Regions from separate parts of the Klebsiella sp. MISC125 genome, predicted to be linked through region 3. Evidence: predicted binding sites of a transcription regulator. Region 3 holds the regulator's gene; each other region holds the start of a gene.
What was found. The regulator PhoB, encoded in region 3, activates phosphate uptake and scavenging genes when phosphate is short. The targets are predictions, from matches to a motif close to CTGTCATAAAACTGNCNNAT.

Region 1: a site for PhoB is predicted at 2,489-2,508, ahead of kdgR (DNA-binding transcriptional regulator KdgR). Genes of this name have one in related genera too.
Region 2: a site for PhoB is predicted at 1,387-1,406, ahead of uvrB (excinuclease ABC subunit UvrB). Genes of this name have one in related genera too.

The regions. Positions count from the first base shown of each region.
Region 1 is NZ_CP180448.1:2,392,773-2,398,285, forward strand. It holds gene htpX (protease HtpX) at 87-968, shown strand; gene ACMYSL_RS11300 (MFS transporter) at 1,049-2,422, opposite strand; gene kdgR (DNA-binding transcriptional regulator KdgR) at 2,600-3,391, shown strand; gene ACMYSL_RS11310 (YobH family protein) at 3,445-3,684, opposite strand; gene mgrB (PhoP/PhoQ regulator MgrB) at 3,844-3,987, shown strand; gene ACMYSL_RS11320 (YebO family protein) at 4,062-4,352, shown strand; gene ACMYSL_RS11325 (DUF2627 domain-containing protein) at 4,976-5,092, shown strand; gene cspE (transcription antiterminator/RNA stability regulator CspE) at 5,137-5,346, shown strand.
Region 2 is NZ_CP180448.1:4,184,053-4,189,565, forward strand. It holds gene uvrB (excinuclease ABC subunit UvrB) at 1-1,135, opposite strand, end outside; gene ACMYSL_RS19720 (ABC transporter ATP-binding protein) at 1,857-2,579, shown strand; gene bioD (dethiobiotin synthase) at 2,521-3,243, opposite strand; gene bioC (malonyl-ACP O-methyltransferase BioC) at 3,236-3,991, opposite strand; gene bioF (8-amino-7-oxononanoate synthase) at 3,975-5,132, opposite strand; gene bioB (biotin synthase BioB) at 5,129-5,513, opposite strand, start outside.
Region 3 is NZ_CP180448.1:4,802,865-4,808,377, reverse strand. It holds gene sbcC (exonuclease subunit SbcC) at 1-508, opposite strand, end outside; gene sbcD (exonuclease subunit SbcD) at 505-1,707, opposite strand; gene phoB (phosphate response regulator transcription factor PhoB) at 1,892-2,581, shown strand; gene phoR (phosphate regulon sensor histidine kinase PhoR) at 2,603-3,898, shown strand; gene brnQ (branched-chain amino acid transporter carrier protein BrnQ) at 4,311-5,513, shown strand, end outside.

The DNA of each region.
Region 1 (5,513 bases), 2.4 Mb from region 3:
GCATGATGGTTGAAAATTGGCGTTCTACCCACACCATGTGGGTAATCGCATAGTGCGTTTTGTTAAATCGAGGTTAAAAGAAAATTATGATGCGAATCGCGCTTTTCCTGCTGACCAACCTGGCAGTGATGGTGGTATTCGGGCTCGTGCTAAGCCTGACGGGAATTCAGTCAAGCAGTATGACCGGGCTGCTGATCATGGCGCTGTTATTTGGTTTTGGTGGTTCTATCATTTCGCTGTTGATGTCGAAATGGATGGCGCTGAAATCAGTGGGTGGGGAAGTCATTGAGCAACCGCGTAATGAAACGGAACGCTGGCTAGTCAACACCGTCGCACAGCAGGCGCGGCAGGCCGGTATTGGAATGCCGCAGGTGGCTATCTACCATGCGCCGGATATTAACGCTTTTGCTACGGGTGCACGTCGTGATGCTTCGCTGGTTGCCGTCAGCACCGGCCTGCTGCAAAACATGAGCCGTGATGAAGCGGAAGCGGTTATTGCCCACGAGATCAGCCACATCGCCAATGGTGATATGGTCACCATGACGCTGATTCAGGGGGTTGTGAACACCTTCGTTATTTTCATCTCCCGCGTTATCGCACAGATTGCAGCCGGTTTCCTCGGCGGCAACCGCGATGAGGGGGAGAACAGCAACGGCAACCCATTGATCTACTTTGCCGTTGCAACCGTACTGGAACTGGTATTTGGTATTCTGGCCAGCATCATTACCATGTGGTTCTCTCGTTATCGTGAGTTCCATGCGGATGCCGGTTCGGCAAAACTGGTTGGGCGTGAGAAAATGATTGCTGCCCTGCAACGTTTGAAAACCAGCTATGAGCCGCAGGAAGCCAGCAGCATGATGGCTTTCTGTATCAACGGCAAAGCAAAATCCATGAGCGAGTTGTTTATGACGCACCCGCCGCTGGATAAACGTATTGAAGCCCTGCGTAGCGGGGAATATCTGAAGTAATTATCTGCTTTCGGTAATAAAAATAAAAAATCCGCAACCTTCGGGCTGCGGATTTTTTTATGCCTGATTTTGGTTGCGGCTTACAGTCTGGCGCGCGGCTGCGTGACGCGAAGGCCGCTGACGGCGGCAGCGACAACGGCAAGCGTGCCGGCCAGCAGAAGTGCGGTGTGGGTTCCGCTATTCCCCAGCAGGTTAAACAGCAATGCGACCAGCGCCGCGCCGGTGCTCTGCCCCAGCAGGCGTGCAGTACCTAACATCCCACTCGCGCCACCGCTGCGATGGGCAGGGGCTGACGACACAATCGTATGGTTGTTTGGTGACTGGAACAGACCAAAACCTGCACCACAGAGCGCCATTCGCCAGATGATATCCAGGTCCGAAGGAGAAGAGGGCAGCAAAGCGAGGCCGAACAGACCGCAGGCCATCACAATCAGGCCAATTGCGCCCAACAGGCCGGCATGGACTCTCTCAATCAAATACCCTGCCAGCGGTGCCATCACCATCGTAGCCAGCGGCCACGGCGTCAGGAGCAGACCGGTTTCAACCTCACTGCGCCCCATCACGGATTGCAGGAAGAACGGCAGCGAAACCATCGCCAGCATCTGGGCACAGAAGGAGCAGATAGAGGTACAAATCGAAAGCGAAAACAGCGGAATGCGCAGCAGATCAACGGGTAGCAAGGGGACCGGCATCTGGAGTTGACGACGAACAAAAAAGAATCCAACGACCAGCATCGCCACGACCTCAGCCAGAACCAGTTGTGTAGACTGGCCCTGGGCAAAGCCGCCGAGGGCAGTAATCAGCAGGCCAAAAGTCAGCGCATTCATAATTGCGCTGGGCAGATCGAAGCGGGTAATTTTACTCCGCCCGGCGTTGACAGGCAGATAGCGCATTGCCAGAACCAGCGAAATGATGCCCAGCGGAATGTTAATCAGGAACAGCCATTGCCAGGAGGCAACGGAGAGAATCGCTGCGGCAATTGTCGGCCCTGCCGCGGATGATACCGCCACGACAAAAGAGTTGATCCCCATTCCGCGACCGAGAAACCGCTGAGGGTAAATCAGGCGTATCAGTGCGGTATTGACGCTCATCAGCGCCGCACCGCCAAGACCCTGCGCGACGCGTGCCAGAGTCAACATTTCCAGACTACTGGAGAGCGCGCAGGCGAGTGAGGTGAAGGTAAAGACTACCAGTCCAATCTTATAAATGCGTCTGTAGCCGACCATATCGCCGAGAAAAGAGAGCGGTAGTAACGCGATAACGATGGCAATTTGATAGGCATTAACTATCCAAATAGACGATGCCGGAGAAGCATTTAAATCGCTGGCGATTGTCGGCAGCGCCACGTTGGCGATAGCACCATCCAGTACCGCCATCGTCAAACCTAATACAATGGTCAGAATTGCGCCGTAACGCTGCGGTAATGGCAGCCCATCGGAAGTGTTTTTATCCATGTGAAATCTATGTCTTAGTGAAAACTATTTACTGGACAATAATTTTAGCATTGATTATTCAGCGGCATGTCGCAGATTTGTAACGAATAGGCAGAAGAACGATTGCGGGTATCGGCATGCGAATTTATAATAAAAACCGGTTCTAGTTTTTATAAAACAGTTGCGATGAGGTGATAAATGGCAGTTGCAGATTTGGATAAACAGCCAGATTCTGTCTCTTCGGTGTTGAAGGTTTTTGGCATTTTGCAGGCGCTTGGCGAAGAGCGTGAAATCGGCATTACCGAACTGTCCCAGCGCGTCATGATGTCAAAAAGCACCGTTTATCGCTTTTTGCAGACCATGAAATCGTTGGGATATGTGGCACAAGAAGGCGAGTCTGAGAAATATTCCCTGACCCTGAAGCTGTTCGAACTGGGCGCGCGGGCATTGCAGAATGTTGATCTGGTACGTAGTGCGGATATTCAGATGCGCGAACTTTCTCGCCTGACGAAAGAGACGGTCCACCTGGGTGCTCTGGACGAAGACAGTATTGTCTACATCCATAAAATCGACTCAATGTACAACTTGCGCATGTATTCGCGCATTGGTCGCCGCAACCCGCTGTACAGTACCGCTATCGGTAAAGTTCTGCTGGCGTGGCGCGATCGCGCAGAAGTTGAGCAGATTCTCGAAGGCGTAGAGTACAAGCGCAGCACTGACCGCACCATCACCAGTACTGAAGAGTTGTTATCGGTTCTGGATAAGGTCCGTGAACAGGGTTATGGCGAAGATAACGAAGAGCAGGAAGAAGGGTTGCGCTGTATTGGCGTGCCGGTTTTCGACCGCTTTGGCGTGGTTATTGCTGGCCTGAGTATCTCTTTCCCGACGCTGCGTTTTTCTGAAGAGCGTTTGAACGAGTATGTTGAGATGCTGCACACGGCAGCACGTAAGATTTCTGAGCAGATGGGTTACAACGATTATCCGTTCTGACAGGTCTTAATTGTTGTGAATTCGGGCTACTGACATTGTAGCCCGAATCATAACTAGCCGTTATCAACAACCGTGACGCTTTTTCGCAGAATAGGGCAATCGGTAATGCCGATAATACCGCTACTGGAATGAACATATTGTGCGGTGCTGATGCCGCGAGCCGTAAGATATTTACATTGCAATCCTAGTCCTCCGGCATTCTCACTGCTGCCCATTAATACGCCGTAACCGCTTAATAATACGCCGATCCACAAGATAGCCAGCACCACAATGGTACGTATGATCAATCGCATTGTTGCCTCAATATTTGTATTATCCTTGCGTTAATTCTGACATGAACACGAGTTGATACAAGTCTATGATTCCTAAACTTGCCTTTCGTATTACAGTTAGCCGCGGTTTAAGAAGGTCATGTTATCCTGGCGACATCTGATACTGATGCGGAGAGTGGAGTGAAAAAATTACGGTGGGTTTTGCTGATAGTTATCATAGCGGGTTGTTTACTGCTATGGACTCAGATGCTTAACGTAATGTGCGATCAGGATGTACAGTTCTTCAGCGGCATCTGCACTATCAACAAGTTTATACCCTGGTAAGACATTTTTAATATGACCGATTTTCTTCTGCTGTGTGGGTGGTAGAATGAACGCCTTCTCTTTGAGGTGGTGAAATGAGTGAGTTATTAAATCCTGGGATCGTAAATCTGGCGTCAGTAGCATTGTCGGTTGTGCTGTTGCTTGTCGGCCTGTTGTTGTGGTTTTTTGTTAATCGCGCCAGCTCGCGCGCCAATGAGCAGATTGCTCTGCTGCAAGCCTTGCTGGATCAGCAAAAGCGGCAGAATGCGCTGCTCCGCCGTCTGTGTGAAGCCAATGAGCCTGAGAAAGAGGACGTTGCCGAGCCTTCTGCAATTGAGAAGGGAAAAGGCGACGACGACTTCATCCGCCTTGTCGCAGAACGGTAATCCGACTGACAGGTGTGCACCGCTGCGGTGTGCGCCTGCATATCAGCTGACTATAACTAATCCTTATCTATTTACCCGCTTTCAGCGCCAGTCTGAACTGTTAAGATATGATTTCCTCCGCATGCTCCTGTGATTTGTTTAGACACGCAAATAAAAGAATTATGATGTGGGTCAATTGCCAGAACAAACATCATGTCATCAATACTTCATTATTATCGTGCAATGTAGACAATATTTTGAGCACTTTAATTAACGCGTTTCATTATTATGGAATGCGCATAGTTAACGCGAATTTTCAACTATCGATATGAGCTTTTATGTGCATCATTATGCAGTTTTCTTTGTATACCCCTAAAATTGGCAGTTCGTATGCGAACCGACGACAACACTCTGAAGTCGTTGAGCTATGTTGAAAAAGCAGCAGTTATGGGGGATCTGTTATTACTAGAACTGCATGACAGTGAAGGATTCGTCTGTGGGAGCTAAGACGCATAAATGTGCAGATGATCAAATGATTATCTTATAATCTGTGCGAGGGATCGAGACCCGTCTAAAAATGGCTTGCCATTATTTACGTTGTATGTGATAACACCGTTCGGGTTAAACGAGGTACAGTTCTGTTTATGTGTGGCATTTTCAGTAAAGAAGTCCTGAGTAAACACGTTGTCGTTGAATACCGCTTCTCTGCCGAACCTTATATTAGTGCCTCATGCAGTTATGTGTCAGTTTTATCTATGTAAGCGCCTAAGGGCGAAGAAAGAAAACAGTCTAAGGAATTTTGCAAATGGCAAAGATTAAAGGTCAAGTTAAGTGGTTCAACGAGTCTAAAGGTTTTGGTTTCATTACTCCTGCTGATGGCAGCAAAGATGTGTTCGTACACTTCTCTGCAATCCAGGGTAACGGCTTCAAAACTCTGGCTGAAGGCCAGAACGTTGAGTTCGAAATTCAGGACGGCCAGAAAGGTCCAGCAGCAGTTAACGTAACTGCTATCTGATTCAAGACCACTGAATCTTGTAAGAAAGCCTCGCCTGTGCGGGGCTTTTTAGTCTCTATTGCAAAACGTTTCTATTTTCCCCCCTCCGTTGTGCTTTGTTGCAAAACAACACCCTTATTCGCATTGTTTAGCAGTCTTTTTTGCTTATTTTCTGTTAAATCATAGGG
Region 2 (5,513 bases), 620 kb from region 3:
ACTTCATCGGACGGTTGTCCAGCGCCGACGGCAAACGGAAGCCGTACTCCACCAGCGTCTCTTTACGCGCCCGGTCACCACGATACATGCCGCCAATTTGCGGAATAGTGACGTGGGATTCATCAATAACCAGCAGGCCATCAGCAGGCAGGTAGTCGAATAGCGTCGGTGGCGGCTCGCCCGGCCCGCGCCCCGAGAGATAGCGCGAGTAGTTTTCAATCCCTGAGCAATAGCCCAGCTCGTTCATCATTTCGAGATCGAACTGGGTACGCTGACTCAGGCGCTGCTCTTCCAGCAGCTTGTTGTTCTCCAGCAGCACCTTGCGCCGGTCAGCCAGCTCAACTTTAATCTCTTCCATCGCCTGGACGATACGTTCACGCGGGGTGACGTAGTGCGTTTTGGGATAGACGGTATAGCGCGGGATCGTTGATTCCACGTGGCCGGTCAGCGGGTCGAACAGCGACAAGCGCTCAACTTCCTCGTCGAATAGCTCGATACGCAGCGCGATATCGTCAGACTCCGCCGGGAAGATATCGATAACTTCGCCGCGAACGCGGAAGGTACCGCGCTGGAAGGCCTGATCGTTGCGGGTATATTGCAGTTCGGCCAGACGACGCAGAATGGCGCGCTGGTCAATTATCATGCCGACGGTGAGGTGCAGCATCATCTTCAGGTACAGGTCCGGATCGCCCAGACCGTAGATAGCGGAAACCGATGCCACCACCACCACATCGCGACGCTCAAGCAGCGCTTTGGTCGCCGACAGGCGCATCTGTTCAATATGTTCGTTGACCGACGCGTCCTTCTCAATGAAGGTATCCGAGCTCGGCACATAGGCTTCGGGCTGATAATAATCGTAGTAAGAGACGAAATACTCCACCGCGTTCTCCGGGAAGAACTCTTTCATCTCGCCGTAAAGCTGCGCCGCCAGCGTTTTGTTAGGTGCCAGCACCATCGTCGGGCGTTGTAGATCGGCAATAACGTTGGCGATGGTAAACGTTTTACCCGAACCGGTTACGCCGAGCAGCGTTTGATGCGCCAGGCCATCTTCCAGCCCCTCTTCCAGGCGACGAATGGCTTCCGGCTGGTCGCCAGAGGGACGGAAAGCAGAATGCAGCTTGAACGGTTTACTCATCAATCAGGACCTGAAGAAGGGTTGAACGGCAGGTGTTTAATTCTACCCTTCAGTTCAACTTTTGCCAATAAATAATACTGGATATAAAAACAGTATCACACTATTGTATATCTCCAGATTTGTCTTTTTTACCGCCATCGCGGACGAAAAAAAGCCGCCTTGCGGGATAATCCACCAATCAGTAGGGTTATCCCCAGAAACTTTTGGCATTTAACATTTGTCAAGCAAGGGGATGAATCTTTTGTGGCAGTCGGTGACACTTTTTTTACAGCCATTGATTTTATTTAATTAATTGATATTTAACAATATTTAAGAAAAGATGGGTTTCGCGTCAATTTGCCCGCAGGCCGCGTAATCTCTAGCTTACCGCAAGTTCTCTAACTCTAATGCACAAGGTTATCCACAGGAATAGTGGATAACTGTCTGCAGCCCATGACCTATGCCACCCGGCCGAAATCACTGAATGGGGCAAAACACCTGCTAAAAAAATTTATTGAATTTTTTTTGCGATTTATCGGCAAAGAATAGCTGGATTTTCTATTATTTTTTGCACCACATTTCAGCGCTCTGGCACCGGGAAAGTGCAAGGTCTGCCGTAACCCTCTTCACTTTCACCATGCTGCCCCTGTATTTGTCAGCAAATACCGAGAGTTCTTTTTCCTGGCAAGGGATTTGCAGAATCTTCTTGTCGCCCGCTATCCCGGGAAAGGAGAAAACGTCTATGTTGAGTCTACGTGCCGTGAACCACTATTACGGAAGCCAGCACACGCTGTGGAATGTTGACCTTGAGCTCAGGCCGGGGAAATGTACTTGCGTAATGGGGCGTGAGGGGATGGGGAAAACCACCCTCGTTAACTGTATTACCGGGCACCTCCCGGTGGCCAGCGGCAGTATGACCTGGCAGGACGCGGGGGCTGCGCCCTATGACCTGATGCCGCTCTCCGCGCAATCGCGTAGCGCTATCGGTATCGGCTACGTCCCGCAGGACAAACGCATCTTTTCGCAACTGAGCGTGGAGGAGAATCTGCATATTGCCCTCGCGGCAGGCGGCGAATCCGCGTCAGCGGTGGCCGGGGAGATTTACGATCTGTTTCCGGAACTCTATACGCTGCGGCAAAGCAAAGGCATTACGCTGACGGCTGATGATCAGTACCAGTTGGCGCTGGCCCGGGCGCTGATAACCCGCCCACGCCTGCTGATCCTTGATGAACCCTCGCGCGCTGGCGGGCAACGTTTTCTGCACAAATTAGGCGACCTGCTGGTTCGTCTGAACCGCGATATCGGCCTGACGGTGCTGATCGCCGAGCAGCACCTGCCGTTTATTCGCCGGGTCGCGGACAGTTTCTGCCTGTTGCACTGCGGTCGCAGCGTCGCCCAGGGGGATGTTATCCAGCTGGATGCGCCGCTGCTGGCGCAGTGGATGACGCCCGATCCAGCACGCTGAGATCGAGATAGTGGCCGAGATCCTCGCGCTGTGCCACATCCGCCAGCCACGGGATCTCACCAAGAAACGGCGCGGGCAGTACACGTTTTAGCGTCGCCAGATACTCAAGGTGGCGCTTGCCCGGCGGCTGGATATCGTTAGCTATCCATCCCGCCAACGGCAGCCCGGCCTGAATCACCGCCTGAGCGGTGAGCATCGCATGGTTAATGCACCCCAGCTTAACGCCCACCACTAAAATCACCGGTAACTGCTCTTGCTCTACCCAGTCGGCAAAGGTCAGCGTTTCTGAAAGCGGCGTAAACCAGCCCCCCGCGCCTTCCACCAGCACCCAATCAGACAATGCTTCCAGACCGCGCAGGCCCGCAGAAAGCGACGCGGCATCAATCGGCCTGCCTTCAGCGGCGCTGACAATATGCGGCGACGTCGGCTCAGCAAAAGTGAAAGGATTGACCTGCTCGTAGCGTAGCGCTACCTGACTATTGCGCTGTAGAGCCAGCGCATCGTCGTTGCGCAGTCCTTGCGCCGTATATTCGCTGCCGGAAGCTACCGGCTTATAGCCCGCGCTATTGAATCCTGCGCGATTGGCCGCCTGTAGCAGAGCGCAGCTGGTGACGGTTTTACCGACTTCGGTGTCGGTTCCGGTCACAAAGAAGCGTTTAATCACGTTCGATGACTCCTGTAAAAAGATGGTACGTCAGCGGGCATAACCCCTGCTGCTGCGGCCAGGCCAGTTGAAGCTGGCGCAGTTTGCCACGACTGAGCGGTGTGGCGCTGCGGCCCTGATGCAAATGGGTCGCGCCAATGCCTTTAAGCGAACGCATCGCGCTGAGCGCATCGGCAAACGGCAGAGTGATGGCATGGACATGACCGGTAGCGCGGCGACCAACCAGCGTCTGGCGTACCGCCTGCTCGCTGAGAAAACGGTTAGCATGCGGCTGTTCATCAATAGCTCGCCACGCCTGATTCAGCTCCGGCAGCGAACCTGCCAGCAAAGTGCTAAACGCCACCCGACCGCCGGGTCGCACGACCCGATACAGCTCATTAATGGCAGTGGCAAGATTGTCGCACCACTGAACCGCAAGGTTGCTCCACGCCAGGTCGACGCAGCTCTCCACCAGCGGTAGCGCTTCGATATCCCCTTCGACGTAGCGATCCGCGCTGTCTCCGCGCCGGGCTTGCGCCAGCATCTCAACGGAGAGATCCAGCGCCGTCACCCGGCACCCGGCCTCGCGCCAGAAGCGGCTTATGCTGCCGGGGCCACAGCCCGCATCCAGTACCTCGGGGAAGGTTTTTATATCGAGCTGCTCCAGCAGCCGGGAGGCGCTCAGACGTTGCAATTCATCATGCTGAGAGTAATGGCCCGCCGCGCGACCAAACGCCGCTGCTACCGCGCGTTTATTCACCGCCATCATGCAGCACCTCCAGCAGGCGGGCGATATCGGCGGATTCATGGGCCGCCGTCAGCGTCAGGCGCAAGCGCGCGCTACCAACAGGGACTGTCGGCGGACGGATGGCCGTCACCCAGCAGCCCTGTTCACGCAGGCGCGCCGCCAGCCGCAGCGCACGGGCATTGTCGCCGACGATCAACGGCTGGATTGCGCTGATGGATTGCGTGAGTTCACCGGGATAGTCGGCCATTTGGCGGCGAAAATCGGCAATATGACGGGCCAGCGTCTCCCGCCGCTGCTGACCGTCGTCGCTACGAATCACGCCCAGCGCAGCGCTGAGGGCCACCGCCTGTGCCGGAGGCATGGCGGTGCTGTAAATCAGATGACGGGCAAACTGCAACAGATAATCCGCCAGCGCCTCGCTGCACAGTACCGCCGCGCCGCTCACGCCAAAAGCTTTGCCGAAGGTAACAATCAGCAGATCCGGATGTACCTGCTGGCTATCGCAACTGCCTCGCCCCTCTTCGCCGACCACGCCGATGCCGTGCGCGTCGTCCACCAGCAGGAGCGCCTCAGCCGCCCGCGTCGCCCGCTGGATATCCGTCAGCGGGGCGCTATCACCATCCATACTGAAAATCCCTTCGGTCACCACCAACTGTTGACCGGATAGCGGTTTCGCCAGCAGCTCTTCAAGATGCCGGGCGTCATTGTGCTGAAAGCGCCGCAGCTGCGCCGGACTGAGATTAGCGGCTTCAAGAAGCGAAGCATGGCTGAGGCGATCGGCAACAATCCGATCTTCTTTGCCCGCCAGCGCGGCAATCACCGCCTGATTGGCGGCAAAGCCTGAAATAAACAACAGCGCGCGCGGGTAGCCCAGCCAGTCGGCAAGCTGCTCTTCCAGTGCGCAATGCGCCTCGCTATAGCCGCTGACGTGACCTGAGCCGCCGCTGCCGACGCCATAGCGCTCCGCGCCTTCCTGCCAGGCTTTGACGATCGCCGGATGCTGGCTGAGGCCAAGATAATCGTTACTGGAAAAATTGAGCCAGCGCTGGCCTTCGCGGGTGAGCCAACGACCGGCTCCCTGCGTCACCGGCAGACGGCACCGCAGAGCGTCCGCCGTCTGCCGCTCTTCCAGCGCCTGCTCGATACGCTGCTGCCAGCTCATAGCGCCGCCGCGTTGTAATATTCCTCGGTATCAGGATTCATCAACACCTGCTCCAGGCGCTGCTGCTGGGCGTTATCGCCTTCCAGCACCGCGGTTTGCTGCGGGTTAATCCCCAGTTTGCGGAACAGCTGCAGATCTTTGTCCTCTTCCGGGTTGGGCGTAGTCAGCAGTTTGCAGCCGTAGAAAATCGAGTTGGCCCCGGCCATAAAGCACATCGCCTGGGTTTGTTCGTTCATCTGCTCGCGCCCGGCGGAGAGGCGCACGTGCGAGGTCGGCATCATGATACGTGCGATGGCGATAGTGCGAATAAAATCAAAAGCATCAACGTCGTCGTTATCCGCCATTGGCGTGCCTTTGACCTTCACCAGCATGTTGATCGGC
Region 3 (5,513 bases):
CGCGCTCTTTGGGTTTGGCGTTGAGGAAGGCGGCGAACTGCCCCTGCGACAGCAGCATTGAGCGGGTGAAGCGACCATAATCCAGCCCGGTGAGGGTGGCGGTCATTTCCAGTTTATCTTTGACTTTATCGGCGAGGATTTTGCCGTCGTCGCAGCGCGCCAGTTCGACGCGCGGGGCCTGTAGATTACCATCCGGCTGGTTTCTTGCCCGGTTCTGGCTCCAGAAGGCGCGGTAGGCGATACCTTTGACCTCGAACTCCACTTCTGCCAGACATTCTGCGGTGTCGCGGGTCATTAGATCGTTTTGTGATTGTGACACGCTGCTCAGACGCGGGGTTTCGTGGTACAGCGCGAGACAGATGGCGTCGAGCAGGGTGGTTTTTCCGGCACCGGTCGGCCCGGTAATGGCAAACAGCCCGTTGCTGGCGAACGGCTCGGCGGTGAAATCGATTTTCCACTCGCCTTTTAGCGAGTTGAGGTTTTTCAGACGTAAGCTCAGGATTTTCACAGACGATCCTCATCGTTCAGGCTATGCAGCGTCTCGTTAAACAGCTGCTCCAGGCGCTGTTGCTGCGACTCTTCCAGGGTTTCCAGCGCCAGGCGACGGGCAAACACATCTTCGACCTGCAGTTCGCTGAGCGTTTCCCGGCGCTCGCCCGCCAGAATGCGCTCGCGCTGGGCGCGGCTGCGGCGCACCAGCAGCACTTCTACCGGTAGCGTTTCGGTCTGTGCCTGAATTTTGCGTTGAATATCATGCAAATATTCGTCGCTGGTGATCTCAATATCCAGCCAGACGGCGGGTTGCTGGCTATTATCTTGCCACTGATTCAACTGCTCGCTGATGCTGGCGAAATCGCCCTTTAATACCGCCAGCGGCTGGGTAATGGGGACGATGAGCGGCGTGACGTCTGTTAGACATCCGTTGGTGAAGGTCACCAGGTTGACGCTTTTGTTTTTCCCGGTTTCGTCAAAGCTCAGCGGGATGGGCGATCCGCTGTAGCGAATATGCTCGCAGCCGCCCACCACTTGCGCCCGGTGAATATGGCCAAGCGCGATGTAATCGGCAGGGGGAAAGTGGCTTGCCGGAAAGGCATCGAGGGTGCCGATATAGATTTCGCGAACCGCGTCGCTTTTGCTGGCGCCGACGGTGGTCAAATGACCGCTGGCGATAATCGGCAGCGGTCGGTCGCCGCGCAGTTCGCAGGCCTGCTGATACTGCTGCTGGTAGTAGTCGCTGATGGCGGTGAGGAGCTGCTTCTGCTTTTCACCGCTGGAGTGACCGGCCTGGCTGGTCACTAGCTCGCGCGGGCGCAGGAACGGCACAGGGCAAAAAATCGCCCCCGCTGAACCATCACGCAAGGGCAGAATAAAAGGAGCGTGACCGGCATTGGCGACTACCGTGGTTTTCAGGAAGGCGAGAATATCCCGCGATTCATTGAGGGTCGCCACCGAATCGTGGTTTCCCGCCAGTACCACCAGTTGGCAGCCGGTCTGCTGTAGCTGAACGACAAACCGGTTATACAGCTCACGCGCGTAGCTCGGCGGGGAGCCAGTATCAAAAATATCGCCCGCGACAATAATGGCATCAACCTCATGCTCCTGGGCGCTGGTCAGCAGCCAGTCGAGAAACGCCTGATGCTCAGCGGCGCGGCTTTTGCTATAAAAATTTTGCCCAAGGTGCCAGTCAGAAGTGTGAAGGATGCGCATAGTGGTCCCGTAGCGAAAAAAGCGTAAGCGGCATTATAACACTGGTCTTCAGTGAGATAAGTCCGTGTCACAATTCAAAATCCCTTGTTCATCTGCCCGTCATTTTTTTCATAAATCTGTCATAAATCTGACGCATAATGGCCGCGCACTTCTATACTGATGGCTAAAAAATACAGGGTAAATAATGGCGAGAAGAATTCTGGTCGTTGAAGATGAAGCTCCAATCCGCGAAATGGTCTGCTTTGTTCTGGAGCAAAACGGCTTTCAGCCCATCGAGGCGGAAGATTTTGACAGCGCGGTCAATCAACTCAATGAACCCTGGCCTGATTTGATCCTGCTCGACTGGATGCTACCGGGTGGCTCAGGTTTACAGTTTATTAAACAGCTCAAGCGCGAAGCGATGACCCGCGAGATTCCGGTGGTGATGTTGACCGCCCGTGGTGAAGAGGAAGATCGCGTTCGCGGCCTGGAAACCGGCGCGGATGATTACATCACCAAGCCATTCTCTCCGAAAGAGCTGGTGGCGCGAATTAAAGCCGTGATGCGACGCATTTCGCCGATGGCGGTGGAAGAGGTGATTGAAATGCAGGGACTGAGCCTCGACCCTTCTTCTCATCGCGTCATGACTGGTGAAAACCCGCTGGATATGGGGCCGACCGAGTTTAAATTATTACACTTCTTTATGACCCACCCGGAGCGTGTTTATAGCCGCGAACAGCTGCTCAACCACGTTTGGGGAACTAACGTATATGTAGAAGACAGAACGGTGGATGTACATATTCGCCGCCTGCGTAAAGCGCTGGAACATAGCGGCCATGACCGGATGGTACAAACGGTTCGCGGCACGGGATATCGTTTCTCCGCCCGTTTCTGAATCTCGACAGGAGTGTGAACCGTGCTGGAACGGCTGTCATGGAAAAGGCTGGCGCTTGAGCTTTTCTTGTGTTGTATCCCGGCCCTGATCCTCGGGGCGATTTTTGGTCACCTGCCGTGGTTTTTGCTGGCGGCGGTGACGGGTCTTCTTATTTGGCATTTCTGGAATCTTATGCGTCTGTCGTGGTGGCTGTGGGTTGACCGCAGCATGACGCCACCGCCGGGCAGCGGCAGTTGGGAACCGCTGTTGTACGGCCTGCATCAGATGCAGATGCGTAATAAAAAGCGCCGTCGCGAGCTGGGTAGTCTTATAAAGCGTTTTCGCAGCGGTGCAGAATCTCTCCCTGATGCGGTGGTTTTAACTACCGAAGAGGGCGTGATGTTCTGGTGTAATGGCCTGGCCCAGCAGACGCTTAATCTGCGCTGGCCGGACGATAACGGACAGAACATCCTTAACCTGCTGCGCTACCCGGAATTTGCCAACTACCTGAAATATCGTGATTTCTCGAAGCCGTTGAATCTGGTGTTGAATAATGCCAGGCATCTGGAAATTCGCGTGATGCCCTACAGCGACAAACAGCTGCTGATGGTGGCGCGTGATGTTACGCAGATGCATCAGCTCGAAGGGGCGCGACGTAACTTCTTTGCCAACGTCAGCCACGAGCTGCGAACCCCGCTGACGGTGTTGCAGGGGTATCTGGAGATGATGCAGGAGCAGATACTGGAAGGGGGCACGCGCGAGAAAGCGTTACACACCATGCGTGAGCAAACCCAGCGTATGGAAGGCCTGGTTAAACAACTGCTGACGCTGTCACGAATAGAGGCCGCGCCGGTACTGGCGATGAACGATAGAATCGATGTGCCGATGATGCTGCGGGTGGTGGAGCGCGAGGCGCAAACCCTGAGTCAGCAGAAGCATGTTCTGCATTTTTCCGTCGATGAGTCGCTGAAAGTGTTGGGGAATGAAGAACAACTGCGTAGCGCGATTTCCAACCTGGTGTATAACGCGGTCAATCATACTCCGGCGGGAACGGAAATCACCGTGAGCTGGAAGCGGGCATCTCACGGCGCGTTGTTTAGCGTCGAGGATAACGGGCCGGGAATTTCTCCGGAGCATATTCCGCGCCTGACCGAACGTTTCTACCGTGTTGATAAGGCACGATCGCGGCAAACCGGCGGCAGCGGTTTGGGGCTGGCGATTGTTAAACACGCGATCAGTCATCACGACAGTCGTCTTGAAATTGAAAGCACGCTGGGCAAAGGGACGCGTTTTAGCTTCTTGCTGCCGGAACGTTTAATTGCCAAAAATGAGCCCTAGTTCCTGTCCTGTCAGCATTAGTTGCCAATGACCAGCTTCGGCTGGTCATTTTCATTTGCAGTCAATTTCGTTTTGCGTAATTAACGAACGTTCGCTGCTTTTTTGTTCGCATGATAAGCCACATGTTTTCCATCAGTCAGGTCAATCATTCTGGCTATGAAAATAGAGTTAGCATAATCATCTGCTTTTACGATCCCTCCTTGCTTTAAAACGTTATAAGCGTTTAAATTGCCCCCCTACGGTCGCAGACAGACTGTTTTTGCGTGGTAATTCAAAAAACAATTCTTTTCCACGCCGCTTTGGGAGCATATCCCGCTGAGTTTACTGACAATGGCCGCTGTATCATCCCCTAAGGGAAGGCGCGGTATTTATCCGTTTTTACAACACCACATCCACAGGCAGTAATGAATTTATGACCCATCAGTTAAAATCTCGCGACATCGTTGCGTTGGGCTTTATGACCTTCGCGCTGTTCGTCGGCGCAGGCAATATTATCTTCCCTCCGATGGTTGGCTTACAGGCTGGTGAACACGTCTGGACCGCGGCTATTGGCTTTCTGATTACCGCCGTGGGTTTACCGGTGCTAACGGTCGTGGCATTGGCGAAAGTCGGCGGCGGCGTAGAAAGCCTGAGCACGCCGATTGGTAAAGTCGCCGGTATCCTGCTGGCCGTGGTCTGCTATCTGGCTGTGGGGCCGCTGTTCGCCACTCCGCGTACCGCCACCGTCTCCTTTGAAGTGGGGATTGCTCCGCTGACCGGTGATGGCCCGCTGCCGCTGCTGATTTACAGCGTTATCTATTTTGCACTGGTGATCCTCGTTTCGCTCTACCCGGGCAAACTGCTGGATACGGTGGGGAATTTCCTCGCGCCGCTGAAAATCATTGCGCTGGTTATTCTCTCCGTTGCGGCGATTGTCTGGCCTGCCGGCCCGCTGAGTCACGCGATGGAAGCCTATCGCACCGCACCGTTTTCTAACGGCTTCGTTAACGGTTACCTGACCATGGATACCCTCGGGGCGATGGTCTTTGGTATCGTGATTGTCAACGCCGCGCGTTCCCGTGGCGTGACAGAAGCCCGTCTGTTGACCCGCTACACCGTCTGGGCTGGCCTGATGGCTGGTGTTGGCCTGACGCTGTTGTATCTGGCGCTGTTCCGCCTCGGTTCCGATAGCGGCACGCTGGTCGAGCAATCCGCCAACGGCGCGGCGATTCTGCACGCTTACGTACAGCACACCTTCGGCGGCGCGGGAAGTTTCCTGCTGGCGGCGCTGATCTTTATCGCCTGTCTGGTTACGGCGGTGGGCTTGACCTGCGCCTGCGCGGAGTTTTTCGCCCAGTACCTGCCGTTCTCTTATCGCACGCTGGTGTTTATCCTCGGCCTGTTCTCGATGGCAGTCTCCAATCTGGGGCTGAGCCACCTGATTCAGATTTCAATTCCGGTGCTGACGGCAATCTACCCGCCGTGTATCGCACTGGTTGTATTAAGCTTTACCCGCGGTTGGTGGCATAATTCGTCCCGCGTTATTGCCCCGGCCATGTTTATCAGCCTGATGTTTGGTATTATTGATGGCGTGAAAGCGTCACCGTTTGCCGACTTTATGCCATCCTGGACCGCG